DNA from 3 places in the Afifella sp. YEN Y35 genome. Region 3 is predicted to be linked to each of the others. Evidence: riboswitches for the same ligand, from Rfam matches in the RefSeq annotation. Region 3 holds a riboswitch; each other region holds the start of a gene.
What was found. A riboswitch is a leader RNA that binds a small molecule or an ion and turns the genes downstream of it on or off. The one in region 3 is predicted to bind thiamine pyrophosphate.

Region 1: it holds a riboswitch for thiamine pyrophosphate, as region 3 does, so the genes downstream of both, thiM (hydroxyethylthiazole kinase) here and thiB (thiamine ABC transporter substrate binding subunit) in region 3, are expected to answer to the same signal.
Region 2: it holds a riboswitch for thiamine pyrophosphate, as region 3 does, so the genes downstream of both, ACK8CP_RS19415 (ABC transporter permease) here and thiB (thiamine ABC transporter substrate binding subunit) in region 3, are expected to answer to the same signal.

What each region holds. Positions count from the first base shown of each region.
Region 1 covers NZ_CP180203.1:693,222-700,300, forward strand. Annotated here, with positions in the region: gene ACK8CP_RS03330 (xanthine dehydrogenase family protein molybdopterin-binding subunit) at 65-2,386, shown strand; gene ACK8CP_RS03335 (DMT family transporter) at 2,450-3,376, shown strand; gene ACK8CP_RS03340 (Lrp/AsnC ligand binding domain-containing protein) at 3,389-3,625, opposite strand; TPP riboswitch at 3,724-3,834, shown strand; gene thiM (hydroxyethylthiazole kinase) at 3,890-4,711, shown strand; gene thiE (thiamine phosphate synthase) at 4,708-5,361, shown strand; gene thiD (bifunctional hydroxymethylpyrimidine kinase/phosphomethylpyrimidine kinase) at 5,358-6,164, shown strand; gene ACK8CP_RS03360 (TRAP transporter substrate-binding protein) at 6,161-7,079, shown strand, end outside.
Region 2 covers NZ_CP180203.1:4,068,217-4,075,295, reverse strand. Annotated here, with positions in the region: gene ACK8CP_RS19425 (DMT family transporter) at 1-637, opposite strand, end outside; gene ACK8CP_RS19420 (DMT family transporter) at 648-1,592, opposite strand; TPP riboswitch at 1,714-1,825, shown strand; gene ACK8CP_RS19415 (ABC transporter permease) at 1,858-2,616, shown strand; gene ACK8CP_RS19410 (ABC transporter substrate-binding protein) at 2,664-3,602, shown strand; gene ACK8CP_RS19405 (hypothetical protein) at 3,654-5,348, opposite strand; gene ACK8CP_RS19400 (adenylosuccinate synthase) at 5,390-6,685, opposite strand; gene serA (phosphoglycerate dehydrogenase) at 6,927-7,079, opposite strand, start outside.
Region 3 covers NZ_CP180203.1:1,595,546-1,602,624, forward strand. Annotated here, with positions in the region: gene ACK8CP_RS07630 (PAS domain S-box protein) at 1-3,668, opposite strand, end outside; gene ACK8CP_RS07635 (sensor histidine kinase) at 3,742-4,095, shown strand; TPP riboswitch at 4,451-4,552, shown strand; gene thiB (thiamine ABC transporter substrate binding subunit) at 4,606-5,625, shown strand; gene thiP (thiamine/thiamine pyrophosphate ABC transporter permease) at 5,643-7,079, shown strand, end outside.

The DNA.
Region 1 (7,079 bases), 900 kb from region 3:
TTCGTCGGCGCAGGCTCCCCGCTCGCGCCTGTCTCTCCTGCTTTCACGACGGATAATTGCGCTAATGACCGATCTGGCACCGCCAAAGTTTGGCATGGGGGCGCGGGTGCGCCGTGTCGAGGATGAGGCTCTCATTCGCGGTGAGGGCCGCTACACGACCGACGTGAAGCCGGCCGGCACGCTGGTCGCCTTTGTCCTGCGTTCGCCGCTTGCGCATGCGCGCTTCGACACGCCGCGTCTTGAGGCGGCGCGAAAGGTGGAGGGCGTGAAGCTCGTGTGGACGGCAGCCGATGTCGCCGACATGGCCGCCATGCCCTGTCTCGGATCGGGGCCGGCCAAGGGCGAAATGCGCAAGGCCGAGGTGCCCGTTCTCTGCGAAGGCGTGGTTCGGCATGTGGGGGATGCGGTCGCTTTCGTCGTCGCCGATACAATCGAGAATGCACGCGCAGCGGCGGAATTGATCGAGATCGATTACGAACCTCTCCCGGTGGCCGTCGGCACCGATCGGCTGCTCGAGGCGGACACGCCGCTCGTATGGCCGGAGCACGGGACCAACCTCGCCTTCGAGTATGAGGTGGGAGACGCGGCCGCGACGGATGACGCGTTCGCCAGGGCCGACAAGGTCGCCCGGCTCAGCCTCGTCAACAACCGCCTCGTCTGCAACTATATCGAGCCGCGCGCGATCGTTGCCGAATACGATCCGCGGCAAGAACGCTGGACGCTGACGGTCGGCTCGCAGGGCGTGCACGGCATGCGCAAGGCGGTCGCCAAAGCGATGCAAGTGGACCCGTCGCGCCTTCGTGTCGTCACGCCGGAGGTCGGCGGCGGCTTCGGCCCCAAAATCTTCGCTTACCGGGAATATCCGCTCGCGGCCAAAGCGGCCTTCGTGCTCGGTCAGCCGGTGCGCTGGGTCTGCGATCGCAACGAGCATTTTCAGTCGGATGTGCAAGGCCGCGACAACTTCGCGGAGGCGGCCATGGCGCTCGATCGAGACGGCCGCATCCTCGCCATGAAGGTCGATCTCACGGCCAATATGGGTGCCTATCTCTCGCAGTTCGGGCCGTATATCCCTTGGGTCGGGGTCTCGATGACGACCGGTCTGTACGACATCGAGATCGCCCATGTGAGCGTCAAAGGCGTCTATTCGAACACCGTGCCGGTCGACGCCTATCGTGGTGCCGGGCGTCCCGAAGCGGCGTTCCTGTTGGAGCGGCTGATCGACGAGGCCGCGCGCGTAGCGGGTCTGGCTCCAGACGAAATCCGGCGGCGCAATTTTATCCGGCCGGAGCAATTGCCGTACGAGACCGTCACCGGACGGCTGTATGATACAGGCGAATTCGCTGGGCACCTGGATCGGGCGCTGGAGGTGTCGGACCACGCCGGTTTCGAGACGCGCGCTGCAGAGAGCAGGGCGCGCGGACGGCTCAGAGGCATCGGGATGGCGACCTATGTCGAGGCCTGCGCTTTTGCCGGCTCCGAACCGGCGAAAATCGTGCTCGAAGACGACGGCCATGTCGCGCTTTTCATCGGCACGCAGGCGACTGGGCAGGGACACCGCACGGCCTATGCCCAGTTCGTGGCCGAGCGGCTCGGCCTCGATCTCGATCAGATCCGGGTGCATCAGGGCGATACCGATGCGCTGGAAACGGGCGGCGGCACGGGCGGCTCACGCTCCATCCCGCTCGGGGGTCCGTCCGTGCGCATCGCATCGGACAATCTTGCGGAAAAGCTCAAGGATCTGGCGGCCGATGCGCTGGAAGCGGCTGCGGGCGATATCGAGCTTGCCGCCGGAGAGGCGCGGATCGTCGGGACCGACCGGGCGATTTCGTTCGCCCACCTCGCAGCCAAAGCGGGCGACCGCGCCGAGGTGACGGCGATCGGAGAGTTCAAGCAGGCGGAAGCGACCTATCCGAACGGCACGCATGTCTGCGAATTGGAGATCGATCCGGAGACGGGCAGCACGCGTATCGACCGCTACACCATCGTCGACGATTTCGGGGTGAGCGTGAATCCGCTGCTGCTCGAGGGCCAGGTGCATGGCGGTGTGGCGCAGAGCATCGGCCAGGTGCTTCTGGAGAACACGGTCTATGACGAAGACGGGCAGCTTCTGACCGCAAGCTTCAGCGATTATGCCATGCCGCGCGCATGGGACACGGTTTCCTTCCATTTCGAGACGCGCAACGTGCCTTCGGCGCACAATGCCCTCGGCATCAAAGGTGCGGGTGAGGCGGGAACGATCGGCGCGACGCCCGCGGTCATGAATGCCGTTGTCTATGCGCTTTATCGAGAGTACGGGATCCGCCATCTCGACCTGCCGGCGACACCGCTGCGGGTGTGGAATGCCATTCAAGCCGCAAAGGCGGCGCTCCCCGAACAACGAGGCTAGGGTGACCAAAGACGAAGCGGACTGCCGGCGTAACGCGCGGCAGAGCCGAGGCGGTGGGCAATCGTGACCACAGCGACCCGCGCCATCATTCTCAAGGTCAGCTCGACCATTGCCTTCGCGCTGATGCTTTCCTGCATCAAGCTCGTCGGCGAGCGCGTGCCGACCGGCGAGATCGTGTTCTTTCGCTCCGCCTTTGCGCTCGTTCCGCTCCTCGGCATGCTCGCCTGGCAGAACAAGCTCAAGGAGGCCGTGCGCACCAAAGATCCCTGGAGCCATGCCCGTCGCGGCCTCATCGGGGTGACCACGATGATGCTGTGGTTTGCCGGCGTCCAGCGCCTGCCTCTGCCCGAATCCATGGCGATCAGCTACGGCGCGCCTTTGATGATCGTCGTGTTGGGCGCCCTGATCCTGCACGAAACGGTGCGCATCTATCGTTCGACCGCCGTTGCTGTCGGTTTCGTCGGCATCATGATCGTGCTGTGGCCGCGCTTCGATCTTCTCTCAAGCGGCGAACTCGTCGGGCGGGAATTCGTCGGCTCGCTCTGCGCGCTCGGCTCCATGGTGCTGACGGCGGTGGTCGCGATCCTCATCCGCAAGATGACGGCGACGGAATCGACCTCCGCCATCGTCTTCTATTTTTCCGTCACGTGCACGGTCGTGGCGCTTTTCACCATCCCGTTCGGATGGGTCATGCCCGATACGGAAGAGATGGTCCTTCTGACCCTGTGCGGGCTCTTCGGCGGCCTTGGGCAGATCTCCCTGACCGCCGCCTATCGTTATGCCGAGACGTCGACGATCGCGCCTTTCGAGTATGCCTCGATGATCTGGGGCACGATCGCCGGCTATCTGCTCTTCAATGAAATTCCCGGGATCAATGTTGCCGTGGGCGGAGCGGTCGTCATCGCTGCCGGCATCTTCATCATCTACCGCGAGCATCAATTGGGGCTGGAGCGGCGAAAGATGCGCAAATTGTCGACGCCGCAGGGGTGAGGCGGATGAGCCTCAGAACGCCTTGAAGGTGGGAATCGTTTTGGTGTCCTGGATGCCTTCGATGACGTGCACCTTTTCCTGCACGAAGCGGCCGATGTCGTCGTCGGGGCTCAGATAAAACTTTGCCAGAAGGTCGTAATCGCCTGCTGTGGAATAGATTTCAGATGCGATCTCGGCGTCCGCCAGGGCGGTGGCGACCTGGTAGGCCTGGCCGAGCTGGCATTTGATGAGTACGAAAAACGGGGTCATGGCAGTCTCCTTGGCCGGGAGAAAACCGCAACTGTCCGGTCGCGGCAAGGGCCAAGCGGCCGATGCTTGCAAAGCGGTTCCTAGACCACTAGATCGGAAGACGTCTCAGGGGGTGCCGCTGCAATCTGTAGGCGGCTGAGAGGCGATCCGGCCAACCCCTCGAACCTGATCCGGTTAACACCGGCGGAGGGATGGGATGATGCCGAGAGATCCTCGTCGTTCATTTGCTTCCGCTTCGGGCCGGATCCGAAGTGGGAGAATTCCATGCCTATGACGATCGATGAGGTCTTTGCGGCGCTGACGGATCTGCGTGCGCGCCAGCCTCTCGTCCAAAACATCACCAACTTCGTTTCGATGAGCGTCTCCGCGAATGCGCTTCTCGCCCTCGGCGCATCGCCCGCGATGGTACATGCGGAAGAAGAGGTCGGCGATTTCGCCAAGCTCGCGGACGCCCTCGTCGTCAATATCGGCACGTTGTCGCCCGCCTGGCTGCGCGCCATGAAAAAGGCGGCCGAGGCCATGGGGGAGCAGCAGAAGCCCTGGGTGCTCGACCCGGTGGCGACGGGCGCGACGCCATACCGAAGCGAGGCCGCGAACACACTCCTGTCCCTGCGGCCGACGATCGTGCGCGGCAATGCGAGCGAGATCATGAGTCTCGCAGGCGAGGCGGGCGCACTCGGCAGGGGGGTCGATTCTCTTGCCGCCTCCGATCAGGCCGTTGCGGCGGCGAAGGCGCTGGCGCGGACATCGGGAAGTGTCGTTGCCGTGACTGGTGCGACCGATTACGCGACAGATGGCGATGAGGTCGTTTCGGTCACCGGCGGGCATGATCTCATGCCGCGCTCGACCGCCCTCGGCTGTGCGCTTTCCGCCTGTGTCGCCGCATTCTCGGCCGTGCGGCCGCCGCTCGAAGCGGCGACCGCCGGGCTTGCCGTTTATGCCGCTGCCGGCCGGATCGCCGGTGAGCGATGCGGCAACGGGCCAGGGCATCTGCCGGCCGAGCTTTGTGACGCGCTCTTCCGCATGGACAAGGATCTCCTTGCCGCTCATTCCGGTATTGGCGCCGGAAGCGGGGAGGGGGAATGATGCGTCATCCGTTCGATCTTTCGCTTTATCTCGTCACCGATCCGAGGCTTTGCGGTCCGCGCGATTTTTTCGAGACCGTCGCTGCGGCCGTCAAAGGTGGCGTGACGCTGGTGCAGCTGCGCGACCCCGACGCCGGCACGCGTGAACTCGTTGCCATTGCGCGCCGCCTGAAGGCGCTGTTGGAGCCTATGGGCGTGCCACTCATCGTCAATGATCGCATCGATGTGGCGCTCGCGGTCGAGGCTGACGGCGTGCATCTCGGCCAGAGCGATATGGACGGCGCGGATGCACGGCGGCTGATCGGCGAGGAACGCATCCTCGGGATTTCCGTGGGCAGTGCGACCGAGCACGAGGCGTCCCGGGACGCTCTTTCTGGCGCCGATTATATCGGGGTCGGGCCGGTCTATACGACGGCCACCAAGCCCAATGCCGGTGCGGCGATCGGCGTGGAGGGGCTTTCGGCCGTCACGAGGGCTGTCGGGCTTCGATCCGTTGCCATCGGGGGCATCAGCGCTTCCAATGCCGCCGAATGCATCGCTGCCGGGGCCGAGGGCGTTGCCGTCGTGTCCGCCATCATGGGGGCCGACGATCCACAAGCCGCCGCCCAGGCGCTTCTTGAAGAAATTCGTACAGCGAAGGACACACAATGACGGCCATCGCACTTTCGATTGCAGGCACAGACCCGACCAGCGGCGCCGGCATCCAGGCCGACCTCAAGACTTTCTCCGCCCTCGGCGTCTATGGCGCGACGGTGATCACGGCGCTGGTCGCCCAGAACACGTGCGGTGTGAGGGCCATTCACGACGTGCCCGCGGATTTCGTGGCGGCCGAGATGGATGCGGTCTTCTCCGACCTTGCCGTCGGCGCGACCAAAATCGGCATGCTCTCGAAGCCGGAGGTCATCGAAACCGTGGCGGAGGGGCTGACGCGGTGGGAGCCCGGTCCCGTCGTGCTCGATCCGGTGATGGTGGCGGCCTCCGGCGATCCGCTCATTGCCGATGAGGCCGTGACGAGCCTGCGCGAGAGGCTTTTCCCGCTTTCCGCCGTGATCACGCCCAATCTGATGGAAGCGGCCCGCCTGCTCGACGAGGAGCCTGCGGACAATTCCGACACCATGCTGCGCCAGGCGCAGGCGCTTGCCGATTTCGGCGCCGGGGCGGTCCTTCTCAAAGGCGGGCATGGCAACGGCGATGAAGCCGCGGACCTGTTGTGGTTCGAAGGCGTGGCCCATTGGTTCAGCGCGCCGCGCATCGACACCAAGAATACACACGGTACCGGCTGCACGCTGTCCTCGGCGATTGCGGCGGGGCTTGCCAACGGGCTCGGCCTGCCGGAGGCGGTCGATGCCGCCAAGGCCTATGTCCACAACGCCATCGTCAATGCGGACCTCCTGGAGATCGGCAAGGGGCATGGACCGGTTCACCATTTCTACCGGCAATGGAGGAATGGATGAGCTCCGGCCACAGTCTCAGCCGGCGCGGCCTTCTCACCGGAGGGGCGGCGGTCGCAGGCGCCGGCGCGCTTGCCCGACCGGCAGTCGCCCAAAGCCGCATCGAATGGTCGATGGTCACGTCGTGGCCGAAGAACCTGCCGGGTCCCGGCGTTTCGGCGGAACGGATCGCACGTGATATCGAGCTCGCGTCCGGCGGGCGCATGGTCGTGCAGGTGCATGCTGCGGGCGAGATCGTCCCGGCCCTTGCCGTGTTCGATGCGGTGTCGGAAGGGGCCGCCGAGATGGCGCATACCGCCTCTCTGTTCTGGGCCGGCAAGGCGAAGGTCGCTCCCGTTTTCACCGCGGCGCCTTTCGGCCTGACGCCTCTGGAGCATATCACCTGGATCGACCATGGCGGCGGTCAGGAGCTGTGGGATGAGCTTTATCGCCCCTTCGGCGTAAAGCCGTTTATGGCCGGAAACACCGGCTTTCAGATGGGCGGCTGGTATCGCGGCGAGATCGCCTCGTTCGACGATTTCAAAGGCCTCAAGATTCGCATGCCGGGCCTCGGCGGTGAGGTCGCGCGCCGGCTCGGGGCAACGCCCGTTTCGCTGCCGGCATCGGAGATTTTGCCGGCACTCCAGTCGGGGACGATCGACGCGACGGAGTTTTTGGGGCCCTGGTCCGATCTCGCCATGGGATTCTGGCAGGTCGCGAAGAACTATTACTGGCCGGGCTTTCACGAGCCTAACGGAACCGGCGAGGGCCTCGTCTCGATCTCCGCCTGGGAGAAGCTGCCGGACGATCTCAAGGCGATCGTGCGTCATGTCCTTGCGGTGGAGAACATTCGCGGCCTGGGTGAGGCCGAATGGGAAAATGCTCGGGCTCTGGAACAGCTCACGCAGGAAAAGGGCGTGGTGCTCAGGCGGTTTCCCG
Region 2 (7,079 bases), 1.6 Mb from region 3:
GAACCATCAAAAGGGTCGATGCGGAAAGCTGCATCGCCGCCGCAACGACGGGATCGGTCGCCCGAAATCCCTTTCCGACGACCGCCGAAAACCCATAAGACGTCGCCGCGGCAAGCATCGCCAGAACGGCCAGAAAATCGGCCGTCAGCCCGCGCAGGGCCGGCAGGCCGATCATCACGGCAACACCCAGAAAACCGAGAACGACGCCCGTGACCTTGTTCGTCGTCATCTTCTCGTCGGCCGTCAGAACATGCGCGATGAGAACGGTGAAGATCGGCGTCGTCGCGTTGAGGATGGAGGCCGCGCCCGCACCGATTTCGACGGTCGCGAAGGTGATCAGCGAAAACGGCACGGCGTTGTTGAGAAAACCCATCAAAAGCGCGCGCAGATAAATCCCACCCCGGCTCGGCAGGCGCCGCCCCGAAGCGAGGATGACGATCCAGAGTGCCGCAGCCGCGATGCCGACGCGCAAGAGCACGAGCGTGAAGACCGGCACCTCCGCGCCCGCGACGCGCATGAACAGGAACGAGCCGCCCCAGAGGAGCGACAGAAGGACGAGAAGCGTCAGGCTGCCGAGATCGAGAGAGGCCTCGACTGGCGCGGTGCGTGCAGATGTGGGGAGGGTTTTGGCGTCCATGTGACGAGCCCTAAGAGAGGCTTCTCTCCGGCTCCACCCGATTCTTGAGGCGCTGCCTCCGGCTCGCCAGGAAGACGCCGCCGAGAATGCACACGCCGCCGAAAGCGTGGGCGTAGGTGAAGGTCTCGCCAAGGGCGAAGACAGCGAGAATGGCACCGAAGAACGGCACCAGATGGAAGAAGGGTCCCGCCCTGTTCGGACCGATGAGATCGACGCCCCGGTTGAAGCAGATATAGGCGAGCACCGAGGGAAAGACGGCGACGTAGAAGAGGGCCGCAAGGCTCGCCGCATTGATGTCGATATGGCCACCGCGCAACAGATCGAGCGCGCTTGCCGGCAGGAGCATGATGGCGCCCCACCCGATGGTGATCGCCAGAAAGCTCAGCCAGTGAAGAGGCGGCCGCCGCTTCAAAAGCGCGGAATAGGTGGCATAGATGACGACGTCGATCAGCATGATCACGTCGCCCGGATTGAGCCGCAGATGCGCCAGCACCTGCAATTGCCCGCGCGAGACGATGACCACGACCCCGATGAGGGAGACGACGATGCCGGCAAGCTGGCCGAAGGTGAGCCGCTCGCGGAAGAGCATGAAAACGACGAAGGCGATGGCAAGCGGCGTCGTCGCCTGCAGAAGCACGACATTGAGCGCCGTCGTATATTCGAGAGCCCAGTAGAGAAGCGTGTTGAAGAGCGTGATGCCGCACAAAGCCATCAGCGTCAGCACGCCGAGATGACGCTGGATCACCGGCCAGTCGGCGCGCAGCGCCTTCATGGCGAAAGGCAGGATCAACAGCGCAGCCCCACCCCAGCGCAGCTGCGCGAAAAGGATCGGTGAGAAATCATCGATCACCGCCCGCGCGACCACCGCATTGCCGGCCCAGAAGAGCGAGGTCAGCGTCAAGAGCAGATAGGGTTGATCGAAAAGCCAACGAAAAGGGGCAAAGAGGACACGCATTTCCCCGCCTCTATCCCTCTGCGGCAAATTTGTCACCCACCGGGACCATGGATGAGGCCGCAAACGCGATCGTGCGGCGACCGTGAGACGGCTTGCAAGCCTCGGCCGGAGAGTTATGGTGGGCGTTTCCGAGGGGTGTGCGGACAAACCGCGCTGAGATGGCCGTGATGGCGGCCGGACCCTTTGAACCTGATCCGGGTCATGCCGGCGAAGGGACGGGCCTCAGTCTCTCCAGCACGCATGATCTCTGCCATGAAAGGGGCGCGTGCTGGCCATTCTCGCAATCCGTCTCGCAATCGCGATCGCACTCCTCGCCGTCTGGGAAGGCCTCGTGCGCGCAACCGGCGTGCCGCGCTTCATCCTGCCGGCGCCGAGCGATCTCGTGACGGCTTTCTCCGCCCTCCCCTTCTATTATCTCGGCAACGCCGCCGTCACCGCGACGGAGATCGTGGTCGGCCTCGTCGTCGGAGCGCTGGTCGGCGCATTGACGGCGATCCTGGTCGTTGCCTCTCCCGCACTTGAAAGGCTCGCCATGCCGATCCTGGCGGCGAGCCAGGCACTCCCGGTCTTCGCCATCGCGCCGCTTCTCGTCATCTGGTTTGGCTTCGGCATGGCGTCCAAAGTCGTGATGGCCGGGCTCATCATCTATTTTCCGGTGGCCACTGCGTTTGCCGACGGTCTGAAGCGCACCGATCCGGGCCTTCTCGATCTCGCAAGGCTCAACCGCGCCTCCAGGCGCGACACCTTCCGCTACATCCGCATTCCTGCGGCCCTGCCCGCCCTTGCCTCCGGGCTCAGGGTCGCCGCCGCGATCGCGCCGATCGGCGCCGTCGTCGGCGAATGGGTCGGCGCCTCCGCCGGCCTCGGCTTCGTCATGCTGCAGGCCAATGCCCGCATGCAGACCGACCGCGTCTTCGTCGGCCTCTTCCTGCTCGCCGCGATGGCGATCCTGCTGCGCGCCCTGATCGATCTCTTCCTGCGCCGCCTCCTCGGCTGGGTGCCGGGAGAAGCGAGCATCGCCTGAGACGATCTCCGAAACTCCGACATGATCCGAAAAGAGAGGAAATGACCATGCTCGACCGCCTGCGCCTGATGCTTCTGGCGCTCATCTTGACCGCCTCCCCAGCGGCGGCCGCGGACCACCTGACCGTGCTGCTCGATTGGTTCGTGAACCCCGACCACGCGCCGCTCGTCGTCGCGCAGGAAAAGGGCTATTTCGCCGAGGAAGACCTCGATGTGGAAATGATCCCGCCGGCCGACCCGAGCGCTCCACCCCGCCTCGTTGCGGCGGGCGAAGGCGATGTCGCCATTTCCTACCAGCCCAATCTCTATCTTCAGGTGGCCGAAGGATTGCCGCTGGCGCGCTTCGGAACGCTCGTCGAAACGCCGCTCAACTCGCTCGTGGTTTTGGAAGGCAGCGATGTGACGACGCTCGCCGACCTCAAGGGGAAGACGGTCGGCTTCTCGGTTGGAGGCTTCGAGGATGTGCTTCTGAAGATGATGCTCGGAGAAAGCGGCGTGACCCTCGACGACGTCGATCTCGTCAACGTCAACTTCGCACTCTCACCGGCCCTTCTCGCAGGACGCGTCGATGCCGTCATCGGCGCATTCCGCAATGTCGAGCTCAATCAGCTCGACATCGAAGGCAAGCCCGGCCGGGCCTTCTATCCCGAGGAGCACGGCGTGCCGCCCTATGACGAGCTCATCTTCATCGCACGCTCCGACAAGCTCGGCGACGACAGGCTGCCGCGCTTCCTGAAGGCGATCGAGCGCGCCACGCTCTACCTCACCAACCATCCCGAGGAAGCCCTCGAGATCTTCACGAAAGCGCATCCCGATCTCGGCGACGAGCTCAACCGCCGCGCGTTCATGGATACGGTCGCCCGCTTTTCGAAAAGCCCTGGCGCCTTCGACGCCGGCCGCTATCAGCGGTTCGCGGAATTCATGAAGGATCAGGGACTGATCGAGACGGTACCGGAGCTGGAAAGCTACGCCCAGGCCGTTCGGTAAGGGCCCGTTCGGTGAAAGCCAGTTCGGTGAAAGTTAGCCAGGCTGGGGCGATCAGGAATCGCCCCAGCTCTGCATCACATTCTCAAACACCTTGTCGCCCGGAATACCCTTCTCGAAGGTGATCAGGGCCCGCTTGCCGCCCTCAAACAGGATCGGCAGGTCGAACCAGGAACCGCTGCGCAGAAGCTCCAGATTCCGCTCCACCTGATCGGGCGTGTCGGAGAGCGCGATCCAGTAGAGGTCACCGGTCACGTCGACGGCAGCGCCTGCGAGCGGCTGTCCGCGCGCCTGCTCGTTCGGCTTCATCACCAAGGCCGGAACACGCTGCACGACTGCGGTGTCGTCGAGCGTACCGGAGAAGGCGATCTCGATGAGATGGCTCGCCGGCAGGGCAACGTCGTTGTTCTTGGAAATGGTGATCGTGACCTCGGCCTCACGCTCCGGCACGTCGATCTTCGCCTGGATGGCAGAGCCTCCGTCGTCGCGCTTGACCGTCGACCACGACACGGCGCCGTTCACCGCCTTGCCGGCGGCACCGTCTTCGCCCTGCTCGTAGAAGATCGCCCTTTGCCCGACAAGCGAACCGCTCGTGGCCTGTCCCGCGGCATTCCCGTTGGAGGGCGCCGTCTCGGAGAGCTCGTCCGGCGTGCCCGGCTGCGTCTCGTCGGCCGGCAGACCAGCGCCATCTGATTCGCCCGTGTCGTCCGGCAGACCTTCATCGCTGGGCGCACCGTCGAGAGGCGCATCCATCGGCTCTTCCTGGCTCGTGGAAGGTCCGGCATCGGGCGTCTCGGCTTCCGGCCCGGTGAGGAGACGATCCTCGTCCTTGCCTTCCACGCGTTCGCCCTGGCTCTCGATGAGGCCCGTCAAAGGCGACGAGGACGTGTTGTCCTCGGCGTTCCCCGGGGCCGTGCCCTGTGCCGTCTCGTCGGAGGAAACCTGGCCGGAGATATCGTCATACGCGGTGACGATCGTATCCCATTGCGAATAGACGACCGCTCCGATGCCGAGCGCGATCAACAGAACCAGGACGGTCGCGATCAGCGCCGGCGCGCGCGATGTCCGCACCTTCTCCGAACCATCGTCATGGCGCGGTGCCGCGACGGCCTCGTCTCTGGCCTCGCCCTTGGCCTTCTTTTCCTTTTTCCACCGCGACTTGCGGGCAGAAGGCGTTTCGTCCTCGACACCGGCGCCCTCGATCCGGGCATCCTGCGGGTAATCGTCTTTGCCCTCGGACGTCACATTCGGCACGGGCGCGCCGGCGGGGCCGGCCCCGGCCGCAGCATCCGGCCGCTTCGGCTCCCGGCTCCCGGCGAAATCGCCGCCAGCAGCACCGCCCCCAACAGAGCCGCTTCCCCGAAGGTCGCGCTCCCCATATTGGGGCACGGCCCGGGCGTGCGCCGGTTCCGCCCGAGGCGCCTCTTTTGCAGGAGGCGGGGGAGGAGGAGGCGGGGGAGGAGGAGGTGGTGGTGGCGGAGGGGGTGGAGGCGGCGGTGGTGCCGGCTCCTCGTCGGGCTCCTGGACACCGGCACTCTCGGCCGCGAAATCTTCCTCCACAACGGCAATCGCATCTTCGAGCGCCGCATGATGCCCTTCGATATCTTCGGGGGGCAGCGGAGGCTCCACGGCGGTGAGCTGGCGCGCCAACGCAGAGCGGGCGCGGTCGTAGACCGCCTGGCGCATGTCCGGCCCGTCATCGGGAAGACTGGCGATGGAGCGTTTTAGGATCGCTACGTAATCGGGCATAACGCTTGAAGAACTGTGTAACCGTGGATTAACGGCAAGGCTTAGTCCTGAAATGGGTCACGGACAAGGATCGTATCGGCTCGTTCCGGACTCGTCGACAGAAGAGCGACCGGAGCTTCGATGAGTTCTTCGATGCGCCGGACGTATTTCACCGCCTGGGCGGGAAGATCGACCCAACTTCGTGCGCCGGCTGTCGATTCCTGCCAGCCTTCGAGGCTCTCGTAGATCGGCTTCAACCGCGCCTGGGCCGCAGCGCCCGCCGGCAGCCAGGACACGCGGCGGCCATCCACCTCGTAGCCCACGCAGACTTTGATCTCGTTCAGGCCGTCGAGCACGTCGAGCTTCGTCAAGGCGATGCCGTCGATGCCGGAGACCTTGACCGTCTGGCGCACGAGCGCCGCATCGAACCAGCCGCAACGCCGCTTGCGGCCCGTGACGGTCCCGAATTCGCGGCCGCGCTCGCCGAGGAAGTTGCCGATCTCGCCTTTGTCTTCGGTCGGGAACGGCCCCTCCCCGACCCGGGTCGTGTAGGCCTTTGTGATTCCGAGCACGTAGTCGAGCGCCGAAGGCCCGATGCCGGACCCGGCCGAGGCCTGTCCCGCCACCGTGTTCGAGGAGGTGACATAAGGATAGGTGCCGTGATCGATGTCGAGGAGCGCGCCCTGCGCCCCCTCGAAGAGAATGCGATCGCCCGCCTTGCGCCGCGCATCGAGCAGCGCCCACACGGTATCGCAGAACGGGATGACCCGTTCGCGCACGTCCTCGAGCTCGGCGAGAATGTCTTCGCGCGACACTTCCGGCTCCCCGAGGCCTTTCAGAAGCGCGTTGTGGTGGACGAGAAGCCGATCGATCTTGGCTGGCAGCGTCTCGGGTTCGGCAAGATCCATGACCCGGATCGAGCGCCGGCCGACCTTGTCCTCATAGGCTGGCCCGATGCCACGCTGCGTCGTGCCGATCTTCGCCTCGGGCGCGGCGGCATTCTCCCTGAGCCCGTCGAGACGACGGTGCAGCGACAGGATGAGGGCGGCATTGTCGGCGATGCGGAGCGTCTCGGGCGTCACGGTCACGCCCTGCTCGGCGAGGCGGTCGATTTCCGCAATCAAGGCGTGCGGGTCGAGCACCACGCCGTTGCCGATGACGGCGAGCTTGCCCGGTCGCACCACTCCGGAGGGCAACAGGCTCAGCTTGAACGACACGCCATCGATGACGAGCGTATGACCGGCATTGTGGCCGCCTTGAAAACGCACCACCACATCGGCGCGCTCCGACAGCCAGTCGACGATCTTGCCCTTACCTTCGTCGCCCCATTGCGAGCCGACAACCACCACATTGGCCATGACACGAGGCCTTTCTGCGTCCAGCGTCTTTCAGGAATTCCTACCGCGAGTGCCCTGCTTTGGCCCCTTCCGTCAAGCGTTGCAGCGGATGGCGGCCCTGTCTGAGGTGCAGGGCATGGCGGTGAGCGCCGCCCGCGCCGGAGGCCGACGGGCAGCAAAAGAGCCGGACCCCGCATTGCGGCGCCGGCTCTCGGATGATGGCGGCCGGTCAGGCCGGCCGCCGATCGGGCATCGAAGCGCGTCAGAAGACGAGCGGCTTCACCTGCTGCACGTTCTCGATCCGGTTGATCGCCTCCATCAGCTCCGTCGAGATCGCGTGGTCGACCGACACGAGGGCGATCGCGTTGCCGCCCTCGAAGTCGCGGCCGAACTGCATGCGGGCGATGTTGATGCC
Region 3 (7,079 bases):
GGACGCTGGCTCGCGATCTCATCGAGCAAGTCCAACCCAGATCCATCCGGCAGGGTCTCCTCGACAATGAGGAGGTCGAAGTGCTGCGCCGCCAGTTGCCGGCGCGCCTCGGCGACGGTGGGCGCACGCGAGAGCTCCAGGCTCTCCTTCAAAAGAGCGGAAAGGATCGCGAAAAAGTCGGCGTCATCCTCGACATGCAGGGCACGCGGAAGGTGTGGAGACCCTTGCGTTGCGTCGATTTTTGCCGCGTCGTCCGATCCGGCAGGCGTCTGACCCTTCACCTTTTCCGGCGCGCTCGTCGACAATGGCAGAGCGACCGTGAATTCCGCACCGGTATCCGGCCTGTTGCGATAGGAGATCGAGCCGTTCATCTGCTCGATGATCTGCCGCGAGATATGCAGGCCAAGGCCGGTCCCCCCCTGCTGCCTGGTGGCGGAGGAATCCGCCTGGCTGAAACGGTTGAAGATCTTGCTCTCAAATTCCGGAGGCACGCCCGCGCCTTCATCGGTGACGGAGATGCGCACCGTCTCGCCGCTCTTGGCGATGGAAACCTCCACGGTTCCCCCGGACGGGGAGAACTTTGCGGCATTCGACAGGAGATTAGAGAAAACCTGCTGCAACCTCCTCGCATCGACCTCGACGGCATAAGCGCCATCCGATTGCATGACAGGCGCTACGTCAAATTTCTCAAAATACGCCTGGTTCGCTTCGACGGATTGCTTGACGAGGTCGTTCAAATCTTCCACGCGCCGATCGAACTGCATCGCACCCGAAGTGATCTTCTCCAGATCGAGGATGTCGTTGACGAGTTCGACGAGACGCTCGCAGTTCTTCAGCGCGATGGCGAGAAGATGTGAGATCTTTGGCCCGAGCTGCACCTCCGACGAGCCCAGCACCAGCCCCAAAGAGCCGCGAATGGAGGTCAGAGGCGTGCAAAGTTCGTGACTGACGGTCGCGGGGAATTCGCTCTTCGCCCGCTCCGCCTCCTTACGCGCGTCGATATCCTGGAACTGAGCGACGAAGTAGCCACTCCGGGTCTGGTGGTCCTCGACACGCGACAAGCCAAAAAGACACCAGATCGAGCGTCCGCTCTTGGCGACGAAGCGCCTTTCCACCTGCTGGGTGGCCGCAACGCCATCGAGCATGTCACGAAGCTTTCCAGGCTCTGACCTGTCGTCGGGATGGATCACGCTGGCGAAATCGAGCTCCTCGAATTCCTCCGGCTTGTACCCTAGAAGCGCGCACAGCGTCTCGTTGACCTGCATCCATTGCCCGTCGTCGCTGATCAGCGCCATGCCGACAGGTGCATTCTCGAGAGCCAGGCGGAACCGTTCCTCACTCTCGCGCAGCGCGAGCTCCGTCTCTTTGAGGTGCGTAATGTCCGTTTGCGTGCCGATCATGCGCATCGCTCGACCGGTCTTGTCGCGTTCGATGCCGACCGCTTCCGAGCGCAACCAGATCCAATGGCCGTCTCTGTGACGAATACGGTACTCCGTCAGCGAGCGGGCAGCCCGGCCCTCGATACATGCCGCGTCGGCCTCTTCCACCGCGGCGCGATCGTCGGGATGTACTCGCTGTCTCCATTCCTCCTGCGGGTCGATATCTTCGTGCTCGCCGAAGCCAAGCATCGCCCGCCACCGACCCGAGACCACGGAGCGACCGGTTTTGAGATCGATATCGAAGACACCGATGGCCGCCGCCTCGATCGCCTGTTGCAGGCGCTGCTCACTGATCGCCAGTTCGCGCGCCACCTTTTGCTGCAAGGTCACATCGCTGATGATGAGCGTATGGCGCAGGTCGCCTGCCTCTGTGCGCCACTCGTTCTTTTGCAGCGTCAGGAAAAGCTCGTCGCCGTTGCGGTTCCGCGTTTCGACCAGCCGGCTGACTTCTCCTTGCTTCTGCGCACTTGCCGCGCCCTCTTTCGACCCAGGAAACAGGGTCGCGATCGTCTGCCCGTCCAATTCGTCCGCCCGATAGCCGAAGATCAGCTCCGTTGCCGGATTGACGGAACGAATGATGCCGTCCTCGTCCAGCACGATCACGCCGGCAAGAGCCGTATCGACGATCGAACGGTTCTGCTGCTCGCGCGCGGCAATCTCCCGCGTCTTCAATTCGACCGTCTCCTGGATCGCCTCCTCGCGGCGCGCATAAGACATCAAGAGCACGCCGAAGAGGAGGGACAGGGCAAGTCCCGCGGCCAGAACGATCGTCGGCTCTTTCGATGCCGCCGTCGCTTCAAAGGCGGGCGTGCTCTCCCAGACGACGGTCCATGTCTTCTCCATCACGGACAGCACTTTGCTGACCTGGAACGCGGGATTGTGTGCGTTGCCTTCAGAGCTTGTATAGATCAACTGGTCAGGATCGGCGGTGCCGCCATCATAGACACTGAGGTTCAACCGCGTGCCCTGGCTTGCCGTCAGGCGATCCATAAAGCGCGGCGCGATGAAAGGCGCGTAAACCCAGCCAAGGAACGCATCCCGCCGCTGCTCCATGGTCTCAAGAGGAGCGGAGGCCTCATAAAGCGGCCGAAGCAACAAGAAGCCGGCGCTTTTCGTTTCGTCTTGCACGAGGAAGATTCGACCCGTGATCGTCGCACGCCCGGTATCGCGCGCGTGGACGGCCGCGGTACGACGGTTCTGCTCAAACGCGATATCGAGCCCGAACGCCTTCGCGTTCGTCGCAAGAGGCTCGATAAAGGTGATCACGAACATCTCGCGATCCGTGGAAGGCTCGGGCTTGATCGTCAGATTGGTTTCGCCGGGTGTCGTGTGCTCGATCAAAAACGCCTGCAGCTCGTCAGGCATGACCGGCTCGATGAACCCAACGCCGTTGATCCCGGGCAGATTGGCCTCGAGACCGAACTCGCTGACGAAAGCCCTCCATTCCGTCTTCGAAACGTAGCTGGAGCCGCTGAAAAGACCCGCTCCGGCGTCCAGCGCCTGCTTGTAGGCGTCCAGCCGGTGCAGCAGTGCCTGTTCGCTGTCTCCCGCCAGAGCCTTGAACGAGGTCAGCCCCTGTTCGAACGCCGCTTCGTTGGTGAACTTCCATGCGTAGAACGTTAATCCGAGGGGAACCAGCAGCGCCACAAGGCCCAGCCTGCTGACCCGGGCGAGCGGGCGTCCGCGGTATCGGGCACTCCACGGGCGCAAAGGGCTGATCATGGCCAGGGGTAGGACGAGCAGGATTCCGGCAACGTCCCCGATCCACCATGTGATCCAATTGGAAAGGGCAGCCGATCCGCCGGTGATACCGGCCCCCATAAGGCTTGCTACGCCGACGCTCGCACCAATGAGACACGGCAAAAGGGCCGCGCGCAGGGTAAACGGAATGAAGTCTCGCATCCCCTCCAAGGCGAAGGGCATCCCGAAGCGCCGCCGAAGAAGGTGAACAGCGAGGAGCGATTGCACCGTCGACCCGGTGGCGATGCAAACAGCAACGCCCAGCGCCGACCAATCGGGCCCCTGCGCACCGAAAGCGTTCCCAATGACGGCATTAACCGCGAATGCCCCCAGAAACACGCCGGGCCATAGCCGGTGACCATAAAACAGAAGCGCAGAAACCGCGATTCCCGATGCCGGCCAGATCAACGTCGCATAGCCTGGGGGCACGGCCAAACGCAGGCCGAGCCAACCGAAAAGCGCATAAGCGGAGCTTGAAGTCTCGATCAAGATCGAAGAGACCGCTCCAGGTCTCGTCTGTCTGGCCGATCAGGATCGTCTCAGCCAAGCCTTCGTCAATCTGATCTCCAATGCGGTAAAATTCTCCCCGTCAGGAAGCACCGTTCGCATACGCATTGCACAGCGAGCAGGCCGAGCCCGCATCTACGTGAGCGACGAGGGGCCGGGCATCCCGCAGGAATTCCACACCCGCATCTTCACAAAGTTCGAACGGGCCAACTTCTCCGACAACCAGAAGGTTGGTGGCACCGGTCTCGGCCTTTCAATCACCAAGGCGATCATCGAGCACCTCAACGGCGAGATCGATTTCCGCAGCACAGAGGGCGGCGGGACGATTTTCTTCGTTGACCTGCCGAGTTTTCCTGCGATGCACCAGCTTGCTGCAGAACGCGACAGCCGCAAGCTCGCAAGCGCCTGAATATCGTCTTCCCGCCACCAATTGATAGACAAGCCGCATGGCGAAAACGTCTCCGCTGAGACGCTCTAATCACGCCACCAAATCGGTTTGCAGGTCCGCCGCTCCCCCGAACCGAATCTGAGGCGAAAGGGAAGGTGCCGAGCCCCAACTCCCGCACGCCGTTGGCAAATTCCTCGATATCCATCCACTCCTTCCCGCTTCGCCGACGTCACATGGGTCATCGGCGCCAGCACATCGGGGAGGTTATGGATCGGGTGCTCGTCATTGGTGGGACCTTGGCCGTTTAGATCGAGGTCGCCAAGGCCCAGATCATCGCTCGATGCTTGTCGGGCCGGCGCATTTCCACTAGGTCTGAAGACGCTCACACGGGGTGCCCATACGGGCTGAGAGGCTTATCCGCCAACCCGCTGAACCTGATCCGGCTCGCACCGGCGGAGGGATGGAGAGCTTTCGTTGCCGCGAATGCGCCCCTTCCCGCTTTCAAACGACAAGGAGGCGCCCTTGGGCTCGCTGCAATCCCCTTCCATCTTCATAGCATCAGCCGTCGCCGCATTGTTCTTCGGCGCAATCACACCCGCCGCGGCGCAGGAGGAGAAGCCCTCGCTGACGGTCTACACCTATGAGAGCTTCGTTGCCGATTATGGGCCGGGGCCGCGGATCAAGGCCGGTTTTGAGGCGGTTTGTGGCTGCACGGTGAAATGGGTCGGGCTGGAGGACGGCGTTGCGATCCTCAACCGTTTGAAGCTCGAAGGTGCTTCGACATCGGCGGAGGTGGTGGTCGGGCTCGACACCAACCTGATCGCTGAGGCCAGGGCGACCGGGCTCTTCGCACCGCATGGCACCGACACATCTGCGGTCGACGTTCCCGGCGGTTTTTCCGATCCGGTTTTCGTGCCCTATGATTATGGCTGGTTCGCCGTCGTCTACGACAGTGAGGCGATCGATGCCCCTCCGCAAAGCCTGGAGGAGCTGGTCAGCGGCGATCCGGAGGAGAAGATCGCCATCCAAGATCCTCGCAGCTCGACACCGGGTCTCGGGCTGCTTCTTTGGATGAAGAAAGTCTACGGCGACGGCGCCGAAGCGAAATGGCGAGAGTTCTCCGAGCGTGTCCTGACCGTGACGCCGGGCTGGAGCGAAGCCTATGGGCTCTTGACGAGCGGCGAAGTCCCGATGGTGCTGAGCTATACCACCTCGCCTGCCTATCACCTGATCGAGGAGGAGAGCGACCGCTACCGCGCGGCAGCCTTCGATGAGGGCCATTACATCCAAATCGAGGTCGCCGGCCGCATCGCAAGCTCCGAGCACCCGGATCTCGCCCGCGACTTCCTCGCTTATCTGATCTCGCCCGCGGCACAGGACGCGTTGCCGACCACCAACTGGATGCTGCCGGCCGCAGCGACCGCCTCGCCGCTGCCCGCCGCCTTTGAGCAGCTGGTGACCCCGGACAAGACCCTGTCTTTCGATCCCCAAACGGTAGCCGACAGCCGACGCGCCTGGACGCAGGAATGGCTGCAGGCGCTCGGTCGCTGAGGCTCTCCGCGCGTCCGATGACAGGTTCGACAGATCGACGTTGGCGTGTCGCGGCAGGACTTGCCGCCGTTGCCGCGCTCGCCGGGTTTTTGGGCGGCGCATGTTTCGCCTTGCTTACCCAAGCCGATGCGGCGCCGGACGTGCTTGCCTTGGCATCGGACCGCTATTTGCGGGGGGTGGTGCTGTTCACGCTGGAACAGGCGGCCCTTTCCACCCTCCTTGCCGTGGCCGGTGCCCTGCCGCTTGCAGTGGCCCTCCACAGGGCTCGGTTTCCCGGCCGCGGCCTCGTCCTGCGTCTGTTCCTCCTGCCGCAAGCCCTGCCGGTGCTGGTCGGCGCCTTGGCGATCATCGCGGTGTGGGGCCGCAACGGCGTCGTCTCGGATCTGGCCGCCACCCTCGGATTCGATCGCCTCAACGTCTATGGGCTGTCCGGCATCCTGATCGCCCACACCTTCTTCAACCTGCCGCTCGCCGCCCGGCTGATGCTCGCTGCTCTCGACGGCGTGCCGGCAGAAAGCTGGAAGCTCGCCGGGCATCTTTCTCTCACGCCCCTCACCACCTTCCGCGTCCTCGAATGGCCGGCAATCCGCACCGCGCTACCCGGCGCGACGAGCCTCATCTTCATGCTCTGCGTCACCAGTTTCACGCTGGTCCTGACATTGGGTGGCGGGCCGGGCGCCACCACCCTGGAAGTCGCGATCTATCAGGCCCTGCGCTACGATTTTAATCCGGGCCTCGCGGTTTTCCTGGCGTTGATACAGATTGTGCTGACCGGCCTTGCGGTCGCCGTCACGCTGCGGCTCGGCCAGACAACGCCCGGCGGCTTTACACTCGGGCGGCGGGCACGGCGCTACGACCCTCACCAGGGCTTCGTTCGCGCGCTCGATCTCGCGGTTCTGACCGTGGGGATCGCCTTCGTCCTCTCGCCGTTCATCGCCACGATCGTTGCCGGTCTGCGCTCCGATCTGATCGCACTGCTGGCCGATCCAAACGTCCAGCGGGCCGCGATGACAAGCGGCGTCGTGGCGTTCGCGGCGGCGACACTGGCGCTCTTGCTCGCCGCGCCTCTCCTCTTGGCGCGACAGGCATTGGAAAGATCTCCCTCTTCGAGGGGTCGCGCAGCCTGGCGCGGGCTCTTCGAGCTGTCGGGCAGTCTCGTGCTCGTGGTGCCGCCGATCGTCATCGGCGCCGGCTGGTTTCTTCTGCTGCGACAGGTGACAGACGTTTTCGCAGCGGCACCCTTCGTCATTGTCGCCACCAATGCCGTGATGGCGATGCCGTTTATCGTGCGTATTCTCGCACCGGCGCTTGCCGCCTCGGCACAGCGACACGATCGCCTTGCCGAGAGCCTCGGCCTCTTCGGGCTGGCGCGGCTGCGCCACGTCGAATGGCCCGCGCTGAAAGCTCCGTTGGCCCTCTCCTTTGCCTTTGCGCTCGCCCTATCCCTCGGAGAT